DNA from 3 places in the Clostridium paraputrificum AGR2156 genome. Region 1 is predicted to be linked to each of the others. Evidence: a T-box and tRNA genes for the amino acid it is inferred to sense, from the RefSeq annotation. Region 1 holds a T-box; the other regions hold tRNA genes.
What was found. A T-box is a leader RNA that pairs with one kind of tRNA and senses whether it is charged. The one in region 1 lies ahead of G594_RS0106720 (valine--tRNA ligase), so its partner is inferred to be a tRNA-Val.
Positions count from the first base shown of each region.

Region 2: it encodes a tRNA-Val, which carries the amino acid that the T-box ahead of G594_RS0106720 (valine--tRNA ligase) is inferred to sense. The anticodon was not compared.
Region 3: it encodes a tRNA-Val, which carries the amino acid that the T-box ahead of G594_RS0106720 (valine--tRNA ligase) is inferred to sense. The anticodon was not compared.

Region 1 covers NZ_AUJC01000006.1:373-10,596, reverse strand. Annotated here, with positions in the region: gene G594_RS0106775 (hypothetical protein) at 1-33, shown strand, start outside; gene G594_RS0106770 (L,D-transpeptidase) at 81-554, opposite strand; gene G594_RS0106765 (cation diffusion facilitator family transporter) at 566-1,441, opposite strand; gene G594_RS0106760 (threonine/serine exporter family protein) at 1,675-2,136, opposite strand; gene G594_RS0106755 (threonine/serine exporter family protein) at 2,136-2,903, opposite strand; gene glyA (serine hydroxymethyltransferase) at 3,033-4,265, shown strand; gene G594_RS0106745 (hypothetical protein) at 4,336-4,887, shown strand; gene G594_RS0106740 (WD40/YVTN/BNR-like repeat-containing protein) at 4,900-6,168, shown strand; gene G594_RS20625 (CPC_1213 family protein) at 6,231-6,356, shown strand; gene G594_RS0106730 (hypothetical protein) at 6,389-6,634, shown strand; gene G594_RS0106725 (DUF1648 domain-containing protein) at 6,740-7,249, shown strand; T-box leader at 7,299-7,506, shown strand; gene G594_RS0106720 (valine--tRNA ligase) at 7,572-10,214, shown strand.
Region 2 covers NZ_AUJC01000001.1:444,558-454,781, forward strand. Annotated here, with positions in the region: gene G594_RS0102125 (ComF family protein) at 1-20, opposite strand, end outside; gene G594_RS0102130 (hypothetical protein) at 2-1,003, opposite strand; gene recD2 (SF1B family DNA helicase RecD2) at 1,020-3,242, opposite strand; gene nagA (N-acetylglucosamine-6-phosphate deacetylase) at 3,346-4,482, shown strand; gene metK (methionine adenosyltransferase) at 4,523-5,698, opposite strand; SAM riboswitch class I at 5,775-5,876, opposite strand; tRNA gene G594_RS0102150 (tRNA-Tyr) at 6,170-6,254, opposite strand; tRNA gene G594_RS0102155 (tRNA-Thr) at 6,258-6,332, opposite strand; tRNA gene G594_RS0102160 (tRNA-Val) at 6,361-6,436, opposite strand; tRNA gene G594_RS0102165 (tRNA-Tyr) at 6,444-6,528, opposite strand; gene G594_RS0102170 (hypothetical protein) at 6,694-7,158, opposite strand; gene yyaC (spore protease YyaC) at 7,265-7,804, shown strand; gene mreB (rod shape-determining protein MreB) at 7,860-8,894, opposite strand; gene spoIIID (sporulation transcriptional regulator SpoIIID) at 8,983-9,234, opposite strand; gene G594_RS0102190 (M23 family metallopeptidase) at 9,333-10,037, opposite strand; gene spoIID (stage II sporulation protein D) at 10,186-10,224, opposite strand, start outside.
Region 3 covers NZ_AUJC01000014.1:30,371-40,594, reverse strand. Annotated here, with positions in the region: gene G594_RS0113145 (adenylosuccinate synthase) at 1-886, shown strand, start outside; gene G594_RS0113140 (DUF1858 domain-containing protein) at 976-1,158, shown strand; gene G594_RS0113135 (hypothetical protein) at 1,273-1,680, shown strand; gene G594_RS0113130 (BaiN/RdsA family NAD(P)/FAD-dependent oxidoreductase) at 1,651-2,886, opposite strand; gene G594_RS0113125 (hypothetical protein) at 2,981-3,574, shown strand; tRNA gene G594_RS0113120 (tRNA-Glu) at 3,699-3,773, shown strand; tRNA gene G594_RS0113115 (tRNA-Val) at 3,783-3,858, shown strand; tRNA gene G594_RS0113110 (tRNA-Asp) at 3,866-3,942, shown strand; gene G594_RS0113105 (ATP-binding protein) at 4,022-5,002, opposite strand; gene G594_RS0113100 (DnaD domain protein) at 4,995-5,987, opposite strand; gene G594_RS19695 (peptidoglycan DD-metalloendopeptidase family protein) at 6,152-7,345, shown strand; gene G594_RS0113090 (S8 family peptidase) at 7,342-8,535, opposite strand; gene G594_RS0113085 (MBL fold metallo-hydrolase) at 8,629-9,444, opposite strand; gene G594_RS0113080 (DMT family transporter) at 9,461-9,892, opposite strand; gene G594_RS0113075 (dUTP diphosphatase) at 9,981-10,224, opposite strand, start outside.

The DNA of each region.
Region 1 (10,224 bases):
TTTTATGGACAAGTAGAATTGGATGTTATATAAAAAGTTGTACTGTAGGGAATATTTTTAATTCGCTACAGTACAACTTTTTAGCTTATTATAACATTTGTTTTTTCTGGAATGTTGTCATATATCCATTTAGCGTTTACTTTTGTAAGTCTTACACATCCATCTGAAAGAGCCATTCCTAATCTTCCATCTCTTATTGAGCCATCTAAATTATAAATTATTGAATGAAATAGATAGTTTCCTTTAAATTGAGTATAGTACCAGCATTTATAGCCTTTTTCCACTCCAAAATATAATCCTTTAATGCCAACTGTATATGTTCCTTTAGGTGTTGGAGTAGAGGCTTTGCCTATTGTACATAAATAACTGTGTACTAGTGTCCAGTTATTGGTTTTGCCTTTAAAAATATTTGTTTTAAAATTCTTTGTATCTACCCAAATTAAATAGGAAGTTAAGCTTGAGTAATTTTTTGAATTAATATAGTCTAATATTTCTTCAGTATAATTTGGAGAAGCTCTATAAAACTTTTTTGATATATAATTGATTATTTTCAATTTACACCTCATTAATTACTTTTATAGTAAGGATTTACATGAACCATACAATGCTTTATTCTTGAATCTTCTTCTATTAAATTATGGACATATAATGCTATTTTATGTCCTTCTTCTACAGTTAATGTAGCATCCACAGATATATCAACATCAACGTAAAGCCTATTGCTATGCTTTCTGGTTTTTAAATTCTTTATTTCATAAATTCCATCTATTGAGTTGATTCTATCAATTATAACTTGGATATCTTCTTCAGATGCAGCTTCGTCTATTAATTGTGAAATACTTTGTTTACTAATATCAAAAGCAACTTTAATTATTACTAAGGCTATTATTATTGCAACAAGAGGATCTAGAAAAGTATAACCCATTCTAGCACCAGCTATACCTATTAAAGCACCAGCTGATGATAATGCATCAGATCTATGATGCCATGCATCAGCTTTTAAAGAAGGGCTATTAATTTGGTTAGCATATTTTATTGTATACCAATACATTAATTCCTTTACAATGATTGAAATAATAGCTGCAATTATAGCTGAAAAGCCAGGAGTAACATAGCTATGGTTAATTATTTTGATTATTCCAGAGAATCCTATGCTAATTGCTACAAGAAAAAGAACAATAGCGAGAAATAATGAAGTTATACTTTCTATTTTTTCATGACCATAAGGATGAGACTTATCAGCTTCCTTATGAGATAGCTTTAAACCAATAATAACGCCTATTGTCGTTATCACATCAGAAAGAGAGTGCATTCCATCTGCAAGCATAGCAGTACTTCTAGCTATAAAGCCTATTAGTATTTTTATAAATGCTAAGATAAAGTTTCCTATAATAGTATTTTTACTTACACGTACCCCAATGTCTAACCTTTCATCTTTCATAAATTCATCTCCTAGTTCTCAATTGAATAAGTAAAGAAAATTTTCTCTTTATATAATATTAATAAATATAAGGAGTGTTACAGAAGTAGGAAGTGATAGCATTTATCAATTGAAAAAATGGAGGTAGATATTTATTTTTCTCGTTCCGTCGCAAGCTCCAAGTCACAGAAAAATAAATATGTATTTCCTAGACGTTAAAAAAAGAAGAGAAATTTTATGAAATTTCTCTTCTATTAGTTATTTTCATTTAATAAATTTTTTTTACTCTTCCTTCTATTTATTAACCTTGTAATTGTAGAAACAAAAATAATACCAAGAACTAGAGTGCCTGAAGAGGCTAGTGTATTTAATCCAAGTTCTAAAGAACCTGTTACATTTCCGGTAATTGCTTCATACATTGTGTAATACATTCCTGCTCCAGGAACTAGTGGAATAAGACAACATATTACTAGGGTAGTAACTGGAGTTTTTAGTACTCTAGCAAATATTTCTGAATATACGCTAAAGCATATAGATGAAATAAATAAAGAGCTAATAGTAGAAAGGCTTAAATGAAGACCTAATGCATATACAAACCAGCTAAGACCACCACCAATAGCTGCAAAAAACAACTTTTTTCCCTTTATATTGAATATAATTCCAAAACCACAGGAAGCAATAAAGGATGCCATAGTTTGAACAAAAACCATTGTCATTATATATTACCTCCTAAAGTATTAATCCAGAAACTTAATATTGCACCTGATCCGACAGCAATTGATATAGCTATAAGAAAAGCTTCAGCAGCTTTAGTTAACCCTGCTAAAAAATCACCGGCTATAGTATCTCTAATTGCATTTGTAATTGCAAGTCCAGGCACAAGAAGCATTATAGCACCAATTATAGTTTTATCTATATTAATTTTAAATCCTAATATAACTAAAAGTAATGTAAGTGAAGCTGCAGTAGCCCCTCCAATACAGTTAATAAAGAATTCATTTATAGATAGTTTTTGGAACTTTATAGTAACTATTTTTATTATTAAACCTATAAAAGTAGCAGCTAAAAGGTCATTAAAGCCTCCTCCAAAAAGTATGGAGAATGTACCTGCTGCAAGTGCAGAAAAAGCTAATGTAAGAGGAATAGAATATCTTTCGCCATTATCTATTTCTTTTAGTAGCTTTAAAATATGGCTTAAATCCATAGGTTCACTTTGTAAAGTTCTTGAAAGTTCATTAATTTTATCTATTTTATTTAAGTCTACGCTTCTTGATTTAACTCTATTTATTAAAGAATATGTTTTATTGTCATGGCAAATTGAAACCATTATTCCAGTAGGAGTTACAAAACTATCAGCTTCATCAACACCAAAGGAATAGCATATTCTACATATTGTTTCTTCAACTCTATATGTTTCAGCACCGCTTTCAAGCATTATTCTACCAGCATATGTAGAAACATGTAGGAGCTTGTTCATATCCATATATATCACTCCTAAAGTAAAAATTACTTAAGTATTATAGCATATAAGAAGAAAATATTATATAAATTTTGGTTGATAATTGGTATAATAAAGACTATAATTTATTAAAAACTAGATTGGGGTGGAAAAATGAATTTTGATAATGTAAAAAAGGTAGATGAAGAAGTTTATGCTCTTATGGAAAAAGAGTTAAACAGACAACAAAAAGGTATAGAACTTATTGCATCTGAAAACTTTGCTAGTGAAGCTGTTATGGAAGCAATGGGATCATACTTAACAAATAAGTACGCAGAAGGATATCCAGGAAAGAGATATTATGGGGGCTGCTACGTTGTTGATGAAATTGAAGATATAGCTAGAAATAGAGCTAAGGAACTTTTTGGAGCTGAGCATGCAAATGTTCAACCTCATGCAGGTTCACAAGCTAATATGGCTGTATATTTCACAATTTTAAAACCTGGGGACACTGTTTTAGGGATGGACTTAAGTCATGGTGGACATTTAACTCATGGATCACCAGTTAATTTTTCAGGAAGATTATTTAACTTCGTATCATATGGCGTTGATAAGGAAACTGAAAGAATTAATTATGATGAAGTAAGAAAAATTGCATTAGAATGTAAGCCAAAACTAATTGTAGCTGGTGCGAGTGCTTATGCAAGAATAATTGATTTTAAAAAGTTTAGAGAAATTGCAGATGAAGTTGGTGCATATTTCATGGTTGATATGGCTCATATTGCAGGGTTAGTTGCTGCAGGGTTACATCCATCACCAGTACCATATGCTGACTTTGTAACATCTACAACTCATAAAACTTTAAGAGGACCAAGGGGAGGATTAATCCTTTGCAAAGAAAAGTATGCTAAGGATTTAGATAAAAATATATTCCCAGGAATGCAAGGTGGACCTTTAATGCATGTTATTGCTGGTAAAGCAGTATGCTTTAAGGAAGCTTTAGATCCTAGCTTTAAGAAATATATGACAAAAGTAGTAAATAACTGTAGAGTTTTAGGGGAAGAACTTGTAAATAGAGGATTTAAATTAGTTTCTGATGGAACTGACAACCACCTAATCCTTGTTGATTTAAACAATAAGGATGTAACAGGAAAAGAAGTTGAAAATCTTTTAGATACAATTGGAGTTACTGTTAATAAAAATACAGTGCCAAATGAAACTAGAAGCCCATTTGTAACATCAGGTATTAGAATTGGTACTGCAGCAGTTACTACTAGAGGCTTTGAAGAAGAAGATATGAAAGTTATTGCTGAAATAATTGATGAGGCAATACAAAATAGAGAGGGAGATCTGTCTACTTTAAGAGAAAAGGTTGAAGCTCTTTGTGACAAACATTCATTATACTAGAATATAGGAGGTTCATATATATGAGCCTCTTTTTTGTTTATAAATTTAAAATTATGAGAGGTAATAAGAAGTGAGAAAAAAGAAATATATTATTGTAATAACTGGGTTAATAGCATGTGTCTCCTTAATATTAGGATACAATTTAATTAAAGCAATAAATAAGCAAAAGATTTTTAAATACTCATTAAAAGACATGGAAATTATATCTACAAATATGGATGAAAACAATAATTTAGAAGATAGTATTAATGGTATTGAAGTGATAGAATTTACTCCACCATTTATCGAAACAACTATTGAAAGTACTTCAAATGACTGCACTACATTAGCAGTATATATGAGCGAAAGATATCATATTAATTTATCAAAATCTAATAATGAATTGAGTGAATATGCAAAGTTAGGTGGTGTAGAAAGACATAAGGTGATAAAGGGTGATGTTAATGACTTTATTATTGAGCTAACCTATGCTTCAAATGGATTAGATGAAAATTCAGTTTTATTAAAGGATAGGGATAAAGATAAGAGTAGACCTTTATTCAAAACTAGATATCATATAAAAAAGACTAATAAGCCAGCAACTTATGAATTAGTTGAAGTTGGGGCAAATCTAGGTGAATAGGGGGAGAATATAATGAAAGAAAAAACAGAAAAAATATTAATATGTACTTCTATAGCCTTATTGTTATTTTGCATATTTTCTTCTATATATATTTTTAAAAATAGGAAATATAATGATGAAGAAAAATATCCAGTTATAGAATATAGTGATACATCAAGAATGAGGTATATAGCTGTTCCAATGTTAGAAGAGTATTTAAATAAATATGTAAATAATGCAAGTTATGAAGAGGAAAATATAAATATAGCTAGTTATAAATATAAAAATAGTCAGCTTATTGCAGGAGATAATGAGGTTTTTGCAGTAGCAACTATTTTTGAAGTAGAACCTAAAAATCCTAGGGATATAGGAGATTTAGTAAACTGGGGGATTTATGGAGATGATGGCCTTATACATTGTAATTGGACTTTTATAATTAGAAAAATTGATGGAAATAAATATAAATTAATAGATATAAAAGATACTAAAGAGGTAATTAAAGAGCTTCAATTAGATAACAATATAAATTTGATGGAAGTAGTAGCTGAAGCTAATAAGTGTAGTTATAAGATAGAAAATGACAAAATATATGTTACCTACGATTTAGGAGAACAGTGGGTTGATACATCTCTAACATATAGTGGTTTTGTAGGAGATATAGTAGATAATGGAAGGAACCCACAATTGCCAGAGGGAAGTTATATGCCTGAGTTACCAAAGGGAAGCTATTATATAACACCAGAGAAGACAGCATTTATATCCCCATCAGGAGATATGATATTATCTGAGGATAAAGGCTTAACATGGGATAAGGTTAAGGTAGGACCAGCTGGTATTGTTGGTGTAAGAGCAAGCTTTGTTGGATTTACTGAAGATGGATTTGGGTATGCACTTTTATGTGGAGATAGGGTAATGAGTTGGGAAACAGCATCTATATTTACAAGTAATGATGGTGGCCATAATTGGAATTATATTGGGGTGTTAGAGGATGAAGGAGGCTCTAGTTTATCTACTGGAATATCATTTTCAACAGATAAAATAGGATTTATTTCTACTAATGCAGGATTAGAGAGAACTGTAGATGGAGGAAAAACCTGGAGTAGGGTTGAAGTGGATATTCCTGTAGATTTGAAGGTATACTATGACACTCCATTAGTACCAGCTTTTAAGGATGGAAAGGGAGAACTTTTAGTTGGTCAAGGTAGCGATGGAGATTATGGAGCAGCAGGAAGTCAGTTTGCAAGATTTGTAAGTGAGGATAATGGGCTTACTTGGACTTATAGTGGCGAGGTAATAAAATAGTTATTCATAATTAAGTAGAATAAATATTACTAAAAAGAACAACCTATACTTGAGGTGATATTATGGGAAAAAAGAAAACAAATAATAAAGTACACATAAATCATGATCCACAAGCAGAAAGCTCTAGAGCTGTTTTTGGAGAGCCTAAAGCTAAAGGTGATGAATTTACTCCAAGAACCTTTAAGTAATATCTACATTTAAGTATAAGGGGAGATATATAATGACTAAAGAAGAAAGAATTAATAAATTACTTGAATGGATGAAAACTGCAACAAAGAGTGAAAGGCATATACCTGAAATAGAGGAATTTGCAAAGAATAATCCTAAAGTTTTTGGTGAATTTCACAGACTTGCTGGAGGAATAATAAGTGGTGAAGATTTAAGTACAAAAGAAAAGTTAGTTGAATTAATAAATAATAATGAAGAAGAATTTAATGCCATATTTAATGCATTAAATATAAAGTGATTTTAGTATTAAGGAGTAGGTATTTATTTTACTTAGAACAAGAAAAACAAATATCTACTCCCCTTTATTTTTAGTTAGTAATATAATAAGTCTAGGGGGGATGAAATGAAGGATTATGATTCAATAAGGCCGGAAATAAAAGTTGAATATAAGTTATGGGAAAAGGTTGTTATAGCTATAGGAGTACTAGGAATTTTATTTTCAATTATATACTTAGTTATCAATTGGGGAGGCTTACCAAAAGAAATTCCAGTTCATTTTAATGGAGCAGGTGAAGTAGATAATTGGGGCAATAAAGGAACACTTATGATATTTCCTATATTATGTACTATAACTTATGGACTAATGATGATATTTACTTTATTTCCTAATGGATATAATTATATCGTTAAGATAACAAGAGAAAATGCAGAAAATCAGTATAGAAATGCTAGGGAATTAATAAATTATATGAATACAGAAATGGTATTATTTTTTGCATTTTTAGAGTGGAGTTGTATTCAAGTAGCATTAGGACAAGCTAAAGGACTAGCAGTATGGTCTGCTATAGTATTTGTTGTAGTTTTAATTATAACTTTAGGATATAAAATATATAAAATGTATAAGTTAAAGTAAACATTGACAAAAAAAGTGGAATAATATATTATGAAATAAATTAATAATTTTAATGGCAGTGATAAAGAGGAGTAAAAACTGAAAGTATCAAAGAGAGAGGGGTAAGGTGTAAGCCCTTATATGGAAGGTTTTGAAGGTAGCTTTTGAGCTTCTTTAGTGAAATTTAAGTAGCTAAAGACGGTTTTTCTAAATCGTTATTTAATTAAGAGCCCATGAAAGTGGGAATAAAGGTGGTACCGCGAGTCTTCGTCCTTTTTTGGATTGAAGGCTCTTTTTTATTTTATAAAATAAAGAAAGCAATTAACTTAAAGGAGGAATTAATATGTTAGAAAACAAAGAATTATCTACAACTTATAATCCTAAAGAGTTTGAAGATAGAATTTATAAGACTTGGGAAGAAAATAAGTATTTTACACCTGTAATAGACAAGAGTAAAAAGCCTTATTCAATAGTAATGCCGCCACCAAATATAACTGGTAAGTTGCATTTAGGGCATGCACTTGATAATACACTTCAAGATATGCTTATAAGATTTAAGAGAATGCAAGGTTACTGTACTTTATGGTTACCAGGTGAAGACCATGCCTCAATTGCAACAGAAGTTAAGGTTGCTAATGAACTTGCAAAGCAAGGTTTAGATAAGAAGGAAATGGGAAGAGAAGCTTTCCTTGAAGAAGTATGGAAGTGGACTGAAGAATATAGAGAAAAGATAAGACAACAATTAAAGAAAATGGGTGTTTCTGCTGACTTTACAAGAGAAGCATTTACTATGGATGAACACCTAGATAAGGCTGTAAAACATGTTTTCGTTAAATTATATAACGAAGGGTTAATCTATAGAGGAAACAGAATAACTAACTGGTGTCCTAAGTGTCAAACTGCATTGTCTGATGCAGAAATTGAATATGAAGAACAAGATGGATTCTTCTGGCACATTAACTATCCACTAGCTGATGGATCAGGTTCACTTGAAATAGCTACAACTAGACCTGAAACATTACTAGGAGATACAGCTGTTGCAGTTAATCCTAATGATGAAAGATTTAAGGATTTAGTAGGTAAGATGTTAATCCTACCTTTAACAAATAGAGAAATTCCTATAATAGCAGATGATTATGTTGATATGGAATTTGGTACTGGTGCAGTTAAAATAACTCCTGCTCATGACCCTAATGACTATCAAGTTGGTTTAAGACATGATCTTCCACAAATTAAGGTTATGGATGATAAGGGAATTATAAATGAACTAGGTGGAAAGTACCAAGGCATGGATAGATATGAAGCTAGAAAAGCTATGGTTAAGGACCTAGAAGAGCAAGGATTACTTGTAAAAGTTAAAGCTCACACTCATAATGTAGGAACTCATGATAGATGTGGAACTACAGTTGAACCAATGATATCAAACCAATGGTATGTAAAGATGGAATCTTTAGCTAAGCCTGCTATAGATGTGGTTAGAGAAAAGAAGACTAAGTTTGTACCAGAAAGATTTGAAAAGACTTACTTCAACTGGATGGAAAATATTCAAGATTGGTGTATTTCAAGACAATTATGGTGGGGACACAGAATACCAGTATGGTACTGTGGAGACTGTGGAGAAATAAACGTTGCAGAAGTTGCTCCATGTAAGTGTTCTAAGTGTGGATCAGAAAACTTAACTCAAGAAAATGATGTTTTAGATACATGGTTCTCATCAGCACTTTGGCCTTTCTCAACTTTAGGATGGCCAGAAAAGACAGAAGATCTAGAATACTTCTACCCAACAAGTACATTAGTTACTGGATATGATATCATATTCTTCTGGGTTGCTAGAATGATATTCTCAGGCCTTCACAACATGAAGGAAACTCCATTTGATACTGTACTAATTCACGGTATTATAAGAGATTCAGAAGGAAGAAAGATGAGTAAGTCACTAGGTAACGGTGTTGACCCACTTGAAGTAATAGACACTTATGGTGCAGATGCTTTAAGATTCATGCTAGTTACTGGTAATGCTCCAGGAAATGACATAAGATACTATCCAGAAAGAGTTGAATCTGCAAGAAACTTTGCTAATAAGATTTGGAATGCATCTAGATTTGTTATGATGAATCTTGATAAGGAAGTTATGAATAAGTATGCAGATTGTAAGGAATATTCATTAGCTGACAAGTGGATATTATCTAAGATGAACACATTAGTTAAAGAAGTTACTGAAAACATGGATAAGTTTGAACTTGGTATTGCATTACAAAAGGTATATGACTTCATGTGGACAGAATTCTGCGACTGGTATATAGAACTTGTTAAGCCTGTATTCTACGGAGATGATGAAAAGGCTAAGGGAGTAACTTATAACGTATTAAATACTGTTCTTGTTACAGGATTAAAATTATTACACCCAGTAATGCCATTTATCACAGAAGAAATTTATACTCATTTAACAGATGAAGAAACTATAACAACTTCAGTATGGCCAGAATATTCAGAAGAGCTAAGTAATGCTGATGCTGAAACTGAAATGGGATATGTAATAGAAGGTGTTAAGGCTTTAAGAAATGTAAGAGCTGAAATGAATGTTCCACCTTCAAGAAAAGCAAAGGTTATTTGCTATATTGGAGAAGAAGCTAAAAATGCATTTATGGCAGGAACAGCTTATATTGAAAAGCTTGCATCAGCTTCAGAAGTTGAATTTATAGCTGATAAGTCAGAAGTTCCAGCAAATGCTGTATCTGTTGTTGTTAAGGGTGGAGAATTATTTATGCCACTTCTTGATTTAGTAGATAAAGAAAAGGAACTTGAAAGATTAAATAAAGAAGTTAAGAAGCTTGAAGGTGAAATTGAAAGAATTGACAAGAAGCTTAATAACCAAGGGTTTGTAGCTAAGGCTCCACAAGCAGTTGTAGATGGAGAAAAAGCTAAAAGAGAAAAGTATGTTGAAATGTTAGAAGCTGTAAAAGGAAGAATAGATGCTTTAAATTAAAAAATATGTT
Region 2 (10,224 bases), on a different contig from region 1:
TTTATAATCCTTTTTCCCATAACATCTTATTAAAATCTCTAGATACATCCCTAACCCTATCTATAGTATTATTTACTTCATTTGCTATAAATAATATCTCTGAAGTTTTACTTAATGTTTTTGATATTTGACCACATATATACATAAGTTGTTTATAGCTATACTCATTACTATCTGCAAATAGTACTATAGCATCTCCAATGTTAGTCCCCTCTAAAGATATCTCCTTAAAATCTGTTATTATAAATGTTGCCTTATCTTTTACTTTTAAAACATTTATCTTATTACTTTTATCTTTGTATACTTTTTTTATTTGAACCTTATTTAATTTAAGCTTATTTAAATAATATTCATATACATTTTCTAAAGCTTCACTATTAGGAACATATATGACTAAATTTCTTTTATTATCCTTAAACCATTTTATATAATCATATAAAATATATGGAATATCCTTATTTAAATCAATTCTAGTATTTATAACTCTAGGCTCTATAAATGGCTTTTTAGTAACTATAGGAGTACATTCTATTTTATCTCCTAACATAGTTACCTCTTCTAAGGAATATACTATTATTCTTTCTGACTTGCTAATTATAAAGTTATAAATATCTCTTAACTTTCTATTATCTATAGTAGAAAAATTTGATATATCATCTAAAATAACTAAATCGTATTTTCCTTCTATATCCTTTATATGTTTATACTTTACAAAGTTAATATCGCATTCTCCAAGACCACTTTCTAATTTACAATAAGTCATATGTTTATACTTATTACTTAATCCATCTAATAGTTTCTTTTCTTGATACCCTTCATCTGATATATATAAAACTTTCTTTCTCATGGAAATAAAATAGCTTACTATATCTACAAAAATTGTATTTGTATTAAAAGGACATGTACTTATAGATAAAGTTTTTATACCACTTTTATACCAACTATATATTCTTCTAGAAATATCTACTATCTCTTCTGATATATTTTTATTAAATATAACCATATTACCCTCTCTTTTTTTATTCTATTACATCACTATTAAGTAAATCTTTTATTCTGTTCTCTAGTGATGAATATCTCTCAGTACTATTAGTGTTTGTAACCATGTATTGAAGTGCCCTTGGATATCCAACCACTGTTACTAGATCCTTTGCTCTGGTTATTCCAGTATATATTAAATTTCTATTCATCAAGAAAGGTGATCCCATAAATGATGGAATAATTACAACCTTAAATTCACTTCCTTGACTTTTATGTATTGTAATTGCATAAGCCAATTCTAATTCATCAATATTTTCAGCATCGTATATTACCTTTTTTTCGTCATCAAATATTACTGTAATACTTCCTCTTTCGTTATCAATACTTTGAATAAATCCCATATCTCCATTAAATACACCTTCACCATCAAGATCTCCCTTGTCACTTATAGAAGTCCACTTTATTAAGTAATTATTCTTAGTTTGCATAACCTTATCCCCTTCTCTAAGAACAAGATTCTTTATCTTTTTCTCTTTTTTATCCTTTGAGGGTGGATTTAATATTTCTTGTATTTTTTCATTCAAATTTATTATTCCTAAAACTCCTTTTTTCATAGGACTTAAAACTTGAATATCTCTTCTTCTATCCCATGACTTATTGAAGTTTGGCAATCTCCTATTAACTAAGTCTAAAGTAACAGAAAGTATATTATCTATATTCTCTTCCTTTAAAAAATAAAAATCTTTATTCTTTTGATTCAAATATGGCATCTCTCCATTATTTATTCTATGTGCATTAGTGATAATTAAACTCTCGGCTCCCTGTCTAAATATTTCTTTTAATCTAACAACCTTGATTAAACCACTATTTATTAAATCCTTTAATACATTTCCAGGCCCTACTGATGGTAATTGATCAACGTCTCCCACTATAATAAGCCTTGTTCCAACTCTTATGGATTTTAATAAGCTGTGCATTAAAAATATATCTATCATAGAAGCTTCATCTATTATTACTACATCTCCATCTAAGGGTTCATCTGATTCATCATCTAAAGGTGTATCCTCATCCCCAGCCCCTATATCTAATAATCTATGTATGGTTTTTGCTTCTCTTCCAGTTGATTCAGTCATTCTCTTAGCCGCTCTTCCTGTTGGGGCTGCTAAAAGTACTTTCATTCCCTCATTTTCATAAATTTCAATTATGCTTTTTATAATTGTTGTTTTACCTGTTCCTGGACCTCCAGTTATTATTTCTATTCCATCAGTAAAAGCTCCAATAATAGCTTCCTTCTGAGAGTCTGCAAAGTTAATACCACTTTTCTTTTCAAACAAAGAAATTTCAAATTCTATATCTGTATTTATAGTTTGATAGTTTTGAATTGATAACCTTGCTATTCTTTCTGTTATACCTAATTCACTATAATAAAATATAGGTATAAATACACATTCTATATCATTTATTTTTTGTACTATTAGCTTTTTCTCTAAAAATGCATTATATATATTTCCTTCTATTAGTTCTTCCTTAACCAATAAAAGTTCTTTAGTTTCTTCTATAACCTTATTCTTAGGCATATATGTATTTCCAGCAGCACAGAATCTATTTATTACGAAGTCTATTCCACTCTTTATTCTAGAATCAGACTCTCTATTTATTCCTATCATTGACCCAATTCTATCTGCTGTAGCAAAACCTATTCCTTTTATTTCTCTACAAAGAATATAGGGGTCCTTCTGAACAATTTCTTTAGCATTAGGTCCAAATCTTTTATATATTTTTAAACACTGCCCATGAGTTATGCCAAAGCCTTGAAAATATATCATTATATCTTTTAAATCATGTTGTTCTAAATATGATTCATAGATAATGCTAAATTTCTTTTCTCCAATACCATCAATCTCTTTTATTCTTTCAATATTATTATCTAATATATCCATGGCCTCTTCACCAAAATGGTCAATGATTTTTTTTGCTGTAACAGGACCAATTCCTCTAATTATTCCAGATGATAAATACTTCTCTAAACCATCTATTGTAGTTGGCATAATCTCTTCACATTTACTAATACTAAACTGTTTACCAAATTGTTTATGCATTATCCAAGTACCAGTTAACTTTACATGTTGACCTTCTCTTAAGTAAGGAATTGTTCCTACAGCTGTTATAGGCTTATTCTCTATATTAATTTTAGATACTACATATCCTGTATCACCACTTTTAAAAAGTATTACTTCAACAAAGCCTTCTAAGACTTCCATATTATCTCTCCATATCCAATAAACTTATTTTTATTCTTGACTATATATATTATAATTATATCATAGGATTATAAAGTTTCTAAAAATTGATGGAGGTGTTTTAATGCTAATAAAAAATTGTAATATTATTTATTTAGACAAAATTGAAAAAGGTTCTGTACTAATTGAAAACGGAAAGATTAAAGAAATTAACCCTTCTAACGTTAACGATACAGAAGTTATAGATGCTGAAGGTTTATACCTTTCACCAGGATTTATTGATGTTCATATTCACGGTGCTGGTGGTTGCGATACCATGGATGGTACTGTTGAATCTATAAATACAATTGCAAAAACAATAGTTGAACATGGTACAACATCTTTTACACCAACTACAATGACAGTTGCTGCTGAAGATATCAGAAAATCTATGAAAGTTATTAAAAAGCTTAAAGAAGAAGGAACTGAAGGTGCTAATGTATTAGGAGCTCACTTAGAAGGACCTTTCATAAGCCCAAAAGCAATTGGTGCTCAAAATCCAAACTTCTTACTTGCGCCATCAGTAGAAAACTATAACAAAATAGTTGGTGACTATGGTGATGCTGTTGTATCTATCACAATGGCTCCTGAAGTTGAAGGTGCAAAAGAATTAATAAAGTATCTTTCTGACAATGGTGTTACAGTATCTATGGGGCACACAAAAGCTACTTATGATGAAGCTATAGAGGGAATAAAATGTGGTGCATGCCACTCAACTCACCTTTACAACGCAATGACTCCTTTTACTCATAGAGAACCAGGTGTTGTAGGTGCTACATTCGATACTGATATAACTACAGAAACAATTTCTGATGGTATCCATATTTCTTACCCTGCTTTAAGAACAGCCTATAAGCAAAAGGGAACTGATAAAGTTTTATTAGTTAGTGATGCTATGGAAGCTTGTGGTATGCCAGATGGCCAATATTCTTTAGGTGGTCAAGATGTTATAGTTAAAAATGGTGCTGCAAGATTATTAGATGGAACTTTAGCTGGTTCTGTTCTTACTCTTGATAAAGCTGTTAAGAATATATATAGCAACTCAAATTATCCTTTAAATGAAGTTGTAAGAATGGCTACTTACAATGGTGCAAAACACTGTCATGTTGAAGATCATAAAGGTTTGATAAAAGAAGGTTATGATGCTGACCTTATATTATTTAATGAAGATATAGAAATTCAAAAAGTTTTCGTTAAGGGAAAAAAAGTTTATAATAAATAATAAAAAGACTTATTGCAAATTATTGCAATAAGTCTTTTTTCTATAATAATTTTTTAATTTCTTCAACCTTGTTTAATTGTTCCCATGGAAGATTTAAGTCTGTTCTTCCAAAATGTCCATAAGCAGCAGTTTGCTTATAGATTGGTCTTCTTAAATCTAACTCTTTAATTATTGCACCTGGTCTTAAGTCAAATACCTTTTCAACTATATTAATTATAGTTTCTTCATCAACTTTTCCAGTTCCAAATGTCTCAACTTCTATTGATACTGGCTTTGCAACACCTATAGCATAAGCTAATTGTATTTCAAGCTTATCTGCAAGGCCAGCGGCTACTAAGTTTTTAGCAACCCATCTTGCTGCATACGCTGCTGATCTATCAACCTTTGTTGGATCTTTTCCTGAGAATGCTCCACCACCGTGTCTTCCCATTCCTCCATAAGTATCAACTATTATCTTTCTTCCTGTTAATCCCGAATCTCCTTGAGGCCCCCCTACAACGAATCTTCCAGTAGGATTTATATAATATTTAGTGTTTTCATCTAATAATTCAGCTGGAACCACTTCTCTTATTACGTATTCCATTAAATCTTTTTCTATTTGTTCTAAAGTAACTTCTTCACCATGTTGAGTAGAAATAACTATTGCATCTATTCTCTTAGCTGTGTTATTTTCATATTCAACTGTTACTTGTGTTTTACCATCTGGTCTTAAATAATCTAGTGTTCCATTCTTTCTAACTTCAGTAAGTCTTCTAGAAAGTCTGTGAGCCATAGCTATTGGTAGTGGCATAAATTCTGGAGTTTCATTTGTTGCAAAACCAAACATCATACCTTGGTCTCCAGCACCTACTGCTTCAACATCATCCTTATCACCCTTTTTAGATTCTAAAGCTTCATCTACTCCCATTGCTATATCAGCTGATTGTTCATCTATAGTAGTCATAACTGCACATGTATCACAGTCAAATCCATACTTAGCTCTATCATAACCTATTTCTCTTATTGTTTCTCTAACAACTTTAGGAATGTCAACATAACAATTTGTTGTTATTTCCCCCATTACCATTACTAATCCTGTTGTTGTACATGTTTCACATGCTACTCTTGCATTTGGATCCTTTGATAAAATCGCATCTAACACTGCATCAGATATTTGATCACATATTTTATCTGGATGTCCTTCTGTTACTGACTCTGATGTAAATAATCTTTTCATAATTTGTCTTCTCCTTCCAAATGTTTTTAGGCAATAAAAAAACCCTTCGATAAGAAGAGACTTTACTATATAATCTCTCTCATCTCGTAGATAAAAAATCTACAGGAATTGGCACCTTGTAATATAACAGGTTGCCGGGTTTCATCGGGCCCTTTCCCTCCACCTCTCTTGATAAGAGTTTTTTATTTAATTTTTGCAAACTTATTGTAACATATTATTTTTTTAAACTCAATAGTATTTATTATATAATTTCAACTTTTATCCACAGAAGCTTTTTTTCTATCCACAGATTTTATTAACTTAATACACATTATCAACTTTTAAGGAATAAAAAATGTGGAGTAGATATTTATTTTACTTGTTCCGTCACAAAACTCCAAGTCACACGGAAATAAATATCCACCCCTCTCATACTATTAGAATTTTATACTTTTATAGACATTAAAAAAAGCAAGTAAACTTGCTTTTAAATGGTGGAGGAGGACGGATTCGAACCATCGAAGCGAATCGCAACAGATTTACAGTCTGCCCCCTTTGGCCACTCGGGAACTCCTCCATTTGGAGCTGGCAATAGGAATCGAACCTACAACCTGCTGATTACAAGTCAGCTGCTCTACCGTTGAGCCATGCCAGCATATTATATTTATTTTTTAAGTTTTAAATGGTGGGCACAACAGGGATCGAACCTGTGACCCCCTGCTTGTAAGGCAGGTGCTCTCCCAGCTGAGCTATGCGCCCATTTAAATGGTGGAGGAGGACGGATTCGAACCATCGAAGCGAATCGCAACAGATTTACAGTCTGCCCCCTTTGGCCACTCGGGAACTCCTCCAATTTTTAGTTTTCTTCAAATGCTGTAAGCACCGAATCAACAATAGTTAGTATATATTCTATGCTCTTATATTTCAACTCTCAAATGAATGCATATATCAAGATTATCCTTAATTTACTCTACATCTATCGGTTTTACTCTCATTTAATATTACATCCGTTTTTTCTACACATTTTCTTTGATATTATTAAAATTTACATATGGAGATAATATACTCTTTATTTTCTCATAATCCTCGCTACTTAATCTAGTCTTTAAAACTGATATAGCATTTGTAATTCCACTTTCCTTATCTTCACTATTTATAGCATCTTCTATCATACCTATATCACTTGTTGACATTGTTGTAATAACCTTTTTTAGTTCTTCATAATCTTTCCTAGGCATTTCATTATATATATCCTCTACACTTACCTTTAATATAGGATTTACATCAACAGATACTTCTTTACTTTCCTCTTTTTTCTTGCTCTCCACTTCTTTTTCATCATTTTCACTTTTAACATCTTCATTTGTAACTCCACCTAAGTTCACAATATCTGCTACTGACTTTGGTTCCCATATAAAAATAGTATATATAGTAATAAAACTTGCCAAAAAAATTACTAATCCAACAAAAACTTTTTTCATTTTTTTCACTCCCTTCATATTTGATTTATTGCCACTTAGCATTTTTTTATTCTTATATACTATTTATTAACTCCCACTCATATATTATTGAAGGGGGTGTTATGGCTTGAATAAAAGGAAGGTTCATTATAGATCTGCACTTGCTTATTATGAAATTGCAGAAGGAATAAAAGATTTTATAAAGGATAATACAGCTATAGTTTGTATAGGAACTGATAAATGTATTGGAGATTGTTTAGGACCTTTAGTTGGTACTATATTAGAAGAGAATCTCTTTCCTTTACCAATCTATGGTACTATATCAAATCCCATTCATGCTTTAAATATAGATAAACGATTGGAAGAGATAAATAAATTACACCCTGATGCTTGCATAATCGGTATTGATGCTTGTTTAGGTGAAAATAAATCAATAGGTGAAATTCATACTAGAGACTATGCTATACATCCTGGAAAAGGAGTAGGAAAGACACTTCCTGATGTAGGTATGGCCTCTATAATAGGTATAATAGACTCAAGTGATAATGCTGACTTCTTTTCTTCTAGATCTATTCGCTTATCTCTAGTTCTAGATATGGCCAAAGTTATTTCAAGAGGAATTATACATGCATATTATTTAAACAAAGGAATAAATTTAAAAACATAATAATTTTCTTATATATAAAAAGTGAGAAACTCTATAAAGCTTCTCACTTTTTATGTTACTCTATTAAAATTACTTCTTGATTATTCAAGTTATTATCCAACTTATCAAAATAAGCAAGAACCTTTCCAGTTCCTTCTGCAACACATTCAACTGAGTCAGCTGCAACTATAGCACTTACTCCAGTTTCAAATTCAATAAGCTTGTCTAATCCGTCTAATAAAGCACCTCCACCAGTTAAAAGGATTCCCTTTTCTATAATATCTGCCGCTAATTCTGGAGGAGTTTTTTCTAACACTGCTTTTACAGCCTCTACTATTAAAGTAACAGGTTCTTGTAATGCTTGTCGAATTTCTTCAGTTGTTATTTCTACCTCATCTGGTAAACCAGTAACTAAATTTCTACCCTTCATACTTGAAGTTAAATTTCTGCCCCCTTTAAAGGCTGAACCTATTGTAACCTTTAATTCTTCTGCAGTCTTTTCTCCTATCATAATTTTATGTTTACTTCTTACATACTTTATGATAGCTTCATCAAATTTATCTCCAGCACTCTTTATTGATGATTTAACAACGATACCACCAAGAGAAATTATAGCTATATCACATGTCCCCCCACCAATATCAACTACCATTGATCCATTTGGCTTTGTTATATCTAATCCTGCACCAATTGCTGCTGCTAAAGGCTCTTCTATCAGATTAACTCTCTTTGCTCCGGAATTTCTTGCTGCATCTATTACGGCTCTTCTCTCTACTTCTGTAGCCTGTGAAGGAATGCAAACCATTACCTTAGGAGCAACCATATTTTTCTTACCAACAGCTTTAACTATAAATGCCTTTAACATTTTTTCAGTTACATCATAATCAGAAATAACCCCGTCTCTTAATGGACGAACTGCTACTATATTTCCTGGTGTTCTTCCAATCATCTTTCTTGCTTCTTCCCCAACAGCCAATACCTTATTATTAATTTTGTTTATAGCAACAACTGATGGTTCTTTTAATATAATACCTTTACCTTTTTCATAAACAAGCACAGTAGCTGTACCTAAGTCTATTCCCAGCTCTACCCCTGATCTCCAAAACCACATTTTTTTCACTCCCATATATAAAAATTACATTTAGATAACAATTTCTTCAAAATTCTGCCTATTCTTTATTATATATGGAATATTCCTATCATTCAATAGCTTTATACTTTAATTTAGTGGCTTTTCCGCCTCTAATATGTCTTTCTGCTTTATTAAGTTCTAAAATACTATGAGTTTTTTCTGCAATAATTGGATTTATTTTTGGTAATCTCTCTGTCATATCTTTATGAATTGTACTTTTACTTACTCCAAAAACTTTAGCAGTTTTCCTAATAGTAGCTTTTGAATCAATTATATATTGTGCTACCTCAAGAACTCTTTCTTCAATATAGTCTTTCAAAATGCTACCTCCTTCATTTTTTATTTCTTTATTCTTTTTAATTATTGACCAGTCATTCCTTTTTCAAGGAATGACTGATTAATATTATTTCTAACAAATTACTTTAGCTTATATGAAAAATACTTTAATGGATCTACTTGTTTTCCTTGTGAATTTATTACTTGTATATTTAAAAATTCACCAAACTTATCTCCAAATATCTTTACAGTATTTCCAACTTTACCGATAACAGTGCTTGATGTTACCTTATCTCCAGCCTTAACATTAACTTTAGGATCAAGATTAGCATAAACAGTCTTTAATCCATTAGCATGCTTGATAACAACTCTTGTTCCTTCTTCAACATCGCCAACACCTACTGTTTCTACAACACCTTCTGCTGCTGCTTTTACTTCCGAACCTATCTTAGATTTAATATTTACTCCAGATAAAACACGTTGATTTCCTTCATCATCAATAATTTGAGGAGTTGTCTTAAACTCTCTAATTAAAGTTCCTGAGATTGGATTAACAAATTTCACTTCCGTAGTATTTGATACAGCAGTAGTCTTTTCGGTATTCTTATTAGTTGTACTCTCCACTCTTTCTGCATTTTGCATGTTATTACTTACATCTTTATCATCAACATTCAACGAAATTTCTTTATTATTCTCTTCTTTTTTAGGATCTGTTTGTAAATTACGTGATTTCTTAAAATATACAGTTCCAAGTGTTGTGATAATACACAAACATAGGAAAAGTACTACGTAAAAACCCTCCTTCCTAAAAAAATCTTTTACCTTTTGTAAATTATTTTTGTCCATATAAACACCTCCTTTTTCTATTGTTTCCTTTTTGTATAAAATAATACATATTATCCATATTTTATTTATTTTTATTTTAAAAAAATAAGGATATAAAATAAGCCTTTGACTTATCTTATATCCTTACCTTATTAAAAGTTTTTAATCGCTATTTATATACTATTTTTTCAATTTCTATTCCTGAATA
Region 3 (10,224 bases), on a different contig from region 1:
AGGTCCTTGTTATACAGATAAGTTTGAGAGATGTGGAATTAGAGTTTGTGATTTATTACATGAAGATGTATTTGAAGAAAAACTAAGAGAAAACATAAAAATGAAGAATGAATATATAACAAAGGTTCTTGGTGGAGAAGCTTTAGATGCAGAAGAGATATTAGTTCAATATAAACAATATGCAGAGAAAATAGGACCATTCGTAAAGGATACATCAGTAAAAGTTTATGATTCAATTAAAGAAGATAAAACAGTTCTTTTTGAAGGAGCTCAAGGTATGCTTTTAGATATAGATCATGGAACATATCCATATGTTACATCTTCAAATACAACAGCAGGTGGAGTAAGCAACGGAATTGGTGTTGGACCAAATATGATTAAAAATGCAGTAGGTATTACAAAAGCATATACTACAAGAGTTGGTAAGGGTCCTTTCCCAACTGAATTAGAAAATGAAACTGGTGAATGGATAAGAACAAAGGGACATGAATATGGAGTAACTACAGGTAGATCTAGAAGATGTGGTTGGCTTGACTTAGTTATAGTTAAGTCTGCAGTTAGAGTATCTGGCTTAACTTCATTGGCAGTTACTAAGATTGATACACTAGCAGGATTGGATAAGTTAAAGGTATGTGTAGGGTATAAATTTAATGGAGAAATAATAGATTATTTCCCAGCAAGCTTAGAGGATTTAGCTAAGTGTGAACCTGTATATGAAGAATTTGATGGATGGGATGATTCAGTAGCAGATGCAAGAAGTTATGATGAAATACCTGAAAATGCAAAGAAGTACCTTGAAAGAATTTCAGAGTTTACTGGAACAAGAATATCAATAGTATCAGTAGGACCAAAAAGAGATCAAACTATGAGAGTTGGAGAACTTTAATTCCGAGTACTTTACTTGACTTTATTTAGTGGATAAAATATAATTTTTTTATAATACTAAGTACTAGTAAGTATAAAGAGGTGATAAGTATGATAACTAAGGATATGACAATAGGTGAAGTTATAAAAGCTGATTCAAGTAAGGCAGAAGTTTTAATGAGCTTTGGAATGGGTTGCGTGGGTTGTCCATCAGCACAAGCTGAAACAATTGAGGAAGCTGCTATGGTACATGGAATAAACTTAAATGAATTAATGGAAGCATTAAATAAATAATTAAAAGAGCGGATATTTTTATATTCGCTCTTTTTTTATATATTGAAATATTTATATAAATATAAGTTTATTGATATGAATATAGATAAGTATATGAATTAATAGAGGGATAGGATGAATAAATTAGATAAGAATAAGGTAACGTTCTATTGTTTATTATTTGGAATTATGCTTGTGGGAGTTATATGTTTAACATTTGTTATAAAGAATTCTTTTATAACAGGAAAAAGAGTATGTAATGATTTAAGGGGCAAAGTTATATACATAAGAGATAAAGAATACATTTTAGATAATGAAGTGACTTTTAAATTCAATATAGAAAGTGTAAAAGAGATAGAGTCATATAAATTAAGGGAAATACAAGGTGTATTAACAATACAAGAAGATGAAATAGAATATGAAGTAAATATGAAAATAAAATATTTAAAATCAGAAGATAAGTGGGATATATTAAATATTATCTATGATAGTACAAACATAAAAGGGAATAGTTTAAACACTATTCCCTACAGTATAACCTGATGACCATGCCCATTGAAGATTAAATCCACCGCAATCACCATTAACATCTAGTACCTCTCCACAAAAGAATAAACCTGGTGTTATATTAGATTCTAATGTTTTAGGATTAACTTCTTTTGTATTTATGCCACCTACAGTTAATTGGGCATTATTGAATCCATTAGTATCTATACATTTAAATCTCCATCCCTTAAATCTAGACAGTAATTCATTTTTATCTTTCCAATCCAAGTCATAGCAAGGAATATGAATATTATTTATTCCTGAATCCTTTAATATTATAGGTATGAGTTTTTTATTTATAATCCCAATAAAAGAATTAGAAATGGTTCTATGGCTAAACATGTATAAGTGTCCCTCTAAAAAATCTTTAGTTTCTTCAATAGATAAGTTAGGCATCATATCTACACTTAATTCAACATTTTGATTATTATCCAAGGCTCTAGAAGCTATAGCAGAAAGTTGTAATATTGGAGGCCCTGATATTCCATAATCGGTAAAGAGAACTTCACCAATATCTTCTCTAACTAATTTCCCATCAACATATATAGAGATTCTTCCATCAAACTTAATTCCAGATAATGCTTTTAGGTGTGGATAATCTAACTTTAACTGCACAATACCAGGTACTGTACTTGTGACAGAATGCCCTAAGTCTTTTGCTAATCTATATCCTGAACCATCTGAACCTGTTTTTGGAGCAGATTTTCCTCCACAAGCTAAAATAACTTTTTTGCATGTGAATAAAGTATATTCATCATTAGTTGTGGATAATTTAAAGTTTTTGTTTTTGTGGATAGTTTTTACTTTGCAATTTGTGAATAAAGGAATTTCCTTTTCCTCTATAGATAACCTTAAAAGATCTACTACAGATGAAGCCTGAAGAGAGGCTGGATATAATTTACCTTTTTCTAATTCAACTATAGGTAGACCTATAGATAAAAATAAGTTTCTAGTTTCTTCAACACTCAACTGATCTAAGCAATCTATATAGAAATCTTTATTAGAACTATGGTAAGTATCATAAGGAAAAGAAATTCTAGAGTTAGAAATATTACATCTACCATTACCAGTAGTTAAAATTTTTTTCCCTATTCTATCTGTTGCTTCTATAATTGCAACATCCTTTCCTAGATCTTTTGCAATTATTGCAGCCATTAAACCAGAAGCTCCACCACCAACAATAATAATATCGTGATATATCATAAAACTTATGTCTCCTTTTTAAAAATATAATTAAATTTTAACATAGTAATATTACCTATTAAAGAGAGGAATAATACCATAAGAGGTGATTATTTTGAAGGTTAAAGTTATTGCAGAGATTGAAGATAAGGATAGAGAATTTAAAGTAAGAAGAATGAATATAGATGAGATAATAGTTAATTATCCCACAGGTACTGGATTAAAGTCTTATAAGCATGATGAAGTTGAGTTAATTAGCGAGGGAGAGATAGATGATTTTTTAATAAACAACATTAATTTCCTAACTATAAAATTAAATAGGGGAATATCAATATTTTTCTATAAAGCTTTAAAAGACTCTTTAGAAAATGAGATGGATGAAAAATTAAATGATTTAAATGTTTTAAGAGATAGATATAAAGTTAATAAGAGAGGAATATGGGAAAAGGAACTAATTTGTGTAATAAATAACTCATTACCTATAAAAGTTATGGCATCAGGACAAAATTTTAAAAGAGACAACTATAGTATATTAATTACACCACTGGAAATACAAGGTTTTATGGAAGGGGCAAAAGAAGAAATAAATAAAATTAGAAAAGAAATAAAGCAAAAAGAAATTTTATTATCTAGATATGGAAAAGCCATAAATAATATTAAAAAAAGTGAGAAAAATGAAGCTATTTATCTCTTATCGGACACGGAATAATGCGAGGTTTAAGAAAAATAAAAAGAAATTTAAAAAAATGTGTTGACACATATAATGAATTTCTGTATTATAGTCTATGTGGTCAGCGCAGAACACATTAGCGAGGATCATAAGATAACAATTTGGCTCCTTGGTCAAGCGGTTAAGACACCACCCTTTCACGGTGGTAACAGGGGTTCGATTCCCCTAGGAGTCACCATTTTTATTTGGGCGCATAGCTCAGCTGGGAGAGCACCTGCCTTACAAGCAGGGGGTCACAGGTTCGATCCCTGTTGTGCCCACCATAAATGCGGCTCAGTAGCTCAGTTGGTTAGAGTGCTGGCCTGTCACGCCAGAGGTCGAGGGTTCGAGCCCCTTCTGAGTCGCCAAATTAAAACATCAACATTAGTTGATGTTTTTTGTTTTTATAAAAAAAGGTTTATAAAAAAGGTAATGTAGATTTTTACATTACCTTTTATTTTTTAAATTTAACTTTATTCTAATGTCATCTGAATAAAACTTGAAAAGTTTAAAATCACCTAATAGTCTAGAGTAAATTCTTTCACTATATATATTTGTTATATTAGGAAGTGAAAGGTTGGTTGAAATAAGCATCTTTTTATTTCTTAATAGTTTTCTGTTAATAAGATTAAAAAGTTCTGTTATTGAAAAATCACTCTTAGATTCGGCACCAAGATCATCAATAATAAGTAAATCACATTCAATTAAGAGTTCTTCTAATTTAGCATTATTATTAAACTTTATATCTCTTAAATCTCTTATAAGTTCTTCTGAAGTTTTATATACTACTAAAAAGCCTAGGTCTAATAGCTCTTTAGCTATACAATAAGATAAATAAGACTTTCCGCTTCCAGGGTTACCATAAAAAAGTAGATTAGTATTTGAATTATTGAAGTTTGGCAAATATTCAGAAGTAACATAGGATACAATATTATCCATATTTTTTCTGGGAGAAAATTTATCATCACTTACCTTATGCATTGAAAATAAATTAAGATCAAAATTATCAAAGTTCTTTTCTTTTAGAGTATCCTCAAGTAAAGAATTTTGATAATATAATTTTATTAGTTTTGGTTTATAGCATGAACACTTATTAATACCTATAAAGCCTGTATCTTGACATTTATTACACCTATATTTTAAGGTCAAATAGTCAGGGTCATATCCTTTAGATACTAACATTTCACATTTTTTTACTCTTAAATCTGTAATTTCATTTCTAAACTTTTTTATAGTTTCATCTGCATCCTTAGACTTAAGTATAGCCATAGATAATTGAAGCGAACGTTTTTGAATTAAGTTATCTATATCCATTATTTCAGGATACAAATTACGAATTTCGTTTCTTCTAAGTTCTAAGTTTTTAGATTCTTCATCACGTATCTTTTCATAAACGGCCATAATTTTTGCTTGATATCCGTTAATCATCAACATCCCATCCTAACAATTTCTTTTCTAAAGAGTCATAATCATATGATCTTGGTTCAAAGTTATTAAAACCTGAGGCTTTTAAGTTTTTTTGATAATTAGTAGATGAGTTTTTATAATTATTTTTATGTTGTTTATCTTTAATTGCAACATCATCTAGGGTTTTTATATTGTCATTAAACCATTTGCTAAGTATGCCATCAATATATTTAAAGTCAGCTCTATTAAGTCTTTGAAAACAAATGTCACAAGCTTTCTTTATTAATTGAATGTCAAATTTATATACATTAATCCATTTATTCAAAAGCTCTTCCTGAGGCTTCATAATTTCTGAATTGTTAATGCCTAGGTAATTTAGTATTTGTCTTATCTTAACCCACTTATCTTCTGTCTGCTTTATATGACTTTGGGCTTTTTCAATAGTTTTTATACCCATATCATTCCAAGCCAGAGCAACCTTTTCTATATACCTGTAATCAACTTTACCTTTTGATGCACAATATTCAATAAGTATTAGGATAAGTTCTGAGGTAAAAGAAAAATCTTTTTGCCATCCTAAATATATTTCCATCTCTTTTGTTGAAAGTGGTCTACAAAGTATTCTTTCTATATCTCTTAACATATCGTTAGTTTCTGTGTTATTTAGTGCATCTAATAGGTTAACATCTGGTGAAGTACTACTTAAGTCATTATCTAGTGGTACAAATTCTATACTGAAGTTATTCATTTTATCTACAGGAACAAATTTTATTACACCTTGGTCATTCCAATAATTTAATGCGTTCATTACATCAGATTCTAACAGGTTTAAGGAAGATGCTAGTATTGAACTATTTACTCCAGGCTCATTAGAAAAGTTATACTTTAATAGAAGTAAATAAACCTTAACAAATTCTCCTCTAGCAAATGGCATATATTTTTCAATAAAAACATTGCTAATAGGTGTAAAGGTACATGCGTTATTTTTCAATATAAAAGTACTCATTCTAACATTCCTCCTTTCAAAATTAGTATTTTATAAACATCATATTTAATAATTATAACAAAGGAGAGGAGGGATAACAACTTATCTAAATAGATATATAATGTATAAATTAATAGATTATGGGAAAAGTAATTGATGTGTTTTTGGAAGTGAAGGGATGATGTATGGATATAAGATTACAAACTAAATTTATATTATGTTGTTTAATAAGCAGTATAATATTAATTATTATTAACTTATTAGGTTTGAACAGTGATAATATATATAAATTATATATTAATAATCAAGAAGTAGAGTGTTATGGAGAAATAGAAGAGTTATCAATTCAATGTAATGAAGTTAAGAATAGTATAAATGATATTATTATAGATAAAGAGGATAAAAACGATATTACATATAAGAAAGTAAAATATGATGAAGTAAAAGGAACTGATAAAGATTTAAGAGATTCTATAATATCTTCTATAAATTCAGAAGCTGTTCTAACTAAAGTTTATTTAGGGGATCAATATTATGGATTAGTTCTAAATGAACAAGAGGGTAAGGAGGTTTTAAGAAGAATAGGAGAGATATTTATAGATGAAAGTAAAATAGATAGAGATAAAATTATATCTGTAGATGTAAAAGCTAACTTAAGATATGAAAAGGAAAATGAAAGAATTAGAAATGTGAAACCTATAGAAGAAATAGCTAGAAATATTATAAAAAGTGATAAGTTTAATAATCTAGTATTTGTAGATATATTATGTAGAGAAGAAAGAGTTGATAGCATAGATGTATCAACAAAAGTAGTAAATAGAGATGATATGTATTTAGGGGAAGTCTATGTAGAGGAGGGGGAGGAAGGAATCAAAAGTGTTGTATCTAACGTAGTTTACAGAAATGGATTAAAAGTAAATGAGGAAATAATAGAGCAAGATATAATAAAAGATAGTATAGATAAAGTTGTATATAAGGGGACTAAGAGCCCAATAAAAGAAGATGTAGCATTTTTAAGAATGCCAACTAGAGGTGGATATGTAACATCAAACTTTGGACCAAGATGGGGAAGTACACATAGTGGTATGGATATAGCAGGAGAAATTGGAGATCCAGTTTGTTCAGCTCTTGATGGAAAAGTTAAGGAATGTAGGTATGATGGTAGCTATGGAAATAAGATATTGATACAACATGAAGATGGAATAGAAACTATATATGGACATTTAAGCAAGTTTGAAGTAAAGGTTGGAGATGAAATTAAAAAAGGTCAGTTAATAGGTAGGGTTGGAAGTACAGGAAGAAGCACAGGACCACATTTACATTTTGAGGTTAGAGTAAATGGTAGTCCTGTGGATCCTAAAAAGTATCTAGTTAATTAATCTAATAACTTATAAAGATTTATAGTTCCTTCTCCTACCTGCTTTTTAGGTAGTTCTCCTAATTCGCAGGATAGCTTTAATAGCGAACACAAATCTTTAAAGGATAAGTTTGGATTCTTTTCGTATAAAAGTGCACATATTCCAGAAATATAGGCCGTGGATATAGATGTGCCAGAAAATGATTTATATAATACATCTAATTTTTTAGGATATATTTTAAATCCCTCTTTTTCAGATAAATAGGATGTATCTGAATTTAGAGATACTATATCAACACATGCAGCACTTAGATTAGGTTTTGAAAGATTTTTAAAGGGACCTGAAGATGAGTATAAGTAAGGTTTTAATGAGTTATTAGTATCTATTCCACCAACAGTTAAACAATTATCTAAGGTTGCAATTCCCATAATAGAAAAATCTTCATTTAAACTACTGCCACTAGGTACAATTGGGGCAACATTATTTTCAATTGCTTTATTAAAGGTATCCTTAAAAGCATTGATTATAAATATATTGTGGTTTTGTAATTCAAAAGGTAAACATAGAATTTTTATATTTTTTTCTTTAGATGTTTTTATTAATGACTCAATTGCATAGAGAACTGTAGATGAAAATCCTTTTCCACACTTATCAAAAGCTTTATAGCAATATATATCAGAACGTGGCGCTATTCCCTTATACATATTATTAGATGTTATTCCACTACTTGCAATTATACCAGCGGTGCATGTACCGTGACCATTATCATCATAGGGATATTGGAAATTATTGATTAAGTCAGTAAAGCTGGATATCCTATTAGATGGAGAAAGTAAGTCTGGATGAGGATATATTCCACTATCAACAATACCAATACCAATACCCTTTCCAGATAGAGAAACTTTTTCTGAAATATAAACTTTATTAGCAGTGGAGACACTCATTCCACATAAATGTAAGTATTCATCAAAACTTATATATTTAACTTCAGGATATTCTGAAATACGTTCTATAGACCTACTATCTAATTTAGCACAAACTATATTTGAATATTCTAATATATATATAAGTTCTCCTCTATATGAGGAGATTTTTTTTGCAATTTCTTTTGTGAAGTTTTTACATTTGATTAGAACTCTATATTTTCTATAAACTTTATTTTCCATGTAATACTTTAGGTTAGAGTCTATCTTACTTCTAAATGAAAACATAAAATACTCCTATAAATTCTTTCACTTATATAGTATAAAGATTAGGGCAATTTTGTTAATACAACTAAAAAAAGCAGTTATTATAAAAACTGCTTAAAATTTATATGTTTGACCTATATTTAGAATTTTAATTCTTTCATCATTAAAATTAACAAGTGTATCATGTGTTTCATTGAAATCTTCTAATGATATCTTAAAGGTCTTATAATGAATAGGAATCATAGCATTACATTTCATCATGCTAAACATTTTGTAGCTTTCCTCTGGAGTACAGTGCATATATGAAAATCTATCTGGTTTATAACAACCTACAGGCATAATAGCAACATCACACTCTAAGTTGTCAAAATCATTAGTAAAAGCTGTATCTCCAGCAAAAAATACCTTCTTTTTATTTCTTTCTATAAGATAGGAATTACTTTCATCGTCTATTCCTATATAAAATCTACGACCATCATGATTAGCTTTTATAGCTGTAATTTTTATATTTTCATCTTCATATATTTCTGTATCTCGAAGCATTATAACATTTTTAAATCCTAATAATTTCATTAATCGTCTATATCCTTTAGGAACTATAATAGTAATATTTTTATCTAACTTTCTTAAGGAAGAGAAGTTAGTGTGATCCATATGTCCGTGAGATAGTAGAATATAATCTATTTTTTGATCATCAAGGCTACTAGGGCGGTTAGCAATTCTTTTAAAGAATCCTAAAGTATTATTTAAAACTGGATCAGTAAGTATTATGATATCTGATAAATTTATCAATGCAGTAGCATGACCATACCAATGTACTGAATCGGTTTTCAATGCTTCATTAGAAATATCATTTCTTTGATTAAAGTATTCCTTTATATTGGTTGCTGTTAGTATGGATAAAAATTTAATATTACTAAATATATTCATTATAGAACTCCTTTGTTTAATGTTTCCATTTAAATACTATAATACCTACAACCATGATTGCAATACCTATAAGTTCTTTTAATGTAAAATTAAGTTTTTCACTTCCGAATAGTCCAAATGCTTCAATTAATGCAGCAGCTAATAATTGAGCAACAAGTATTATACCGATTCCACATGTAGGGCCTAAACCACTAATGCTTTTCATAACTGTATATGTTATTACAACACCAAGAGCACCCCCTAGTAAATATAATTTATTGGCTTCTTTAATTTGATTATAGCTTCCTTTACCTATAAAAAAGGTAATAATTAAGGTTAGTATAAGAGCACTTCCTTGAACAAAAACGTTTGTTTCCCAAACTCCAATTTTTTCTCCTAGTCGTGTATTAAATACACCTTGAACACTCATAGCAATACCAGAAATTATTGCTGTAATTATAGCTATCATTTTAATCACCTCAAAAATAGTATTCCCAGAGAGATTTAGAATATAATAAAAGCTCCCTAAAAATTAGAGAGCTTAAAATATGATGAAGTTATAATTTAAAACCATCTACAATATCTTGTTCAGAGAATCCTAGACTTATTGCAAGACTTAAAAAGTCTTCTAATAAAGTAACATAGTGATCTTCAGAAGAAGATATTAGAAGGTCATTTATGTCTATATATAAATTTAAAAATTGATCGCTTAAACAATATTCACTAGGTTGTATAGTAATACATTTAATACTGTCATAGCCTTTATCAATTCCTAAAGATAAGACTTGCCTGAAGCAAGAG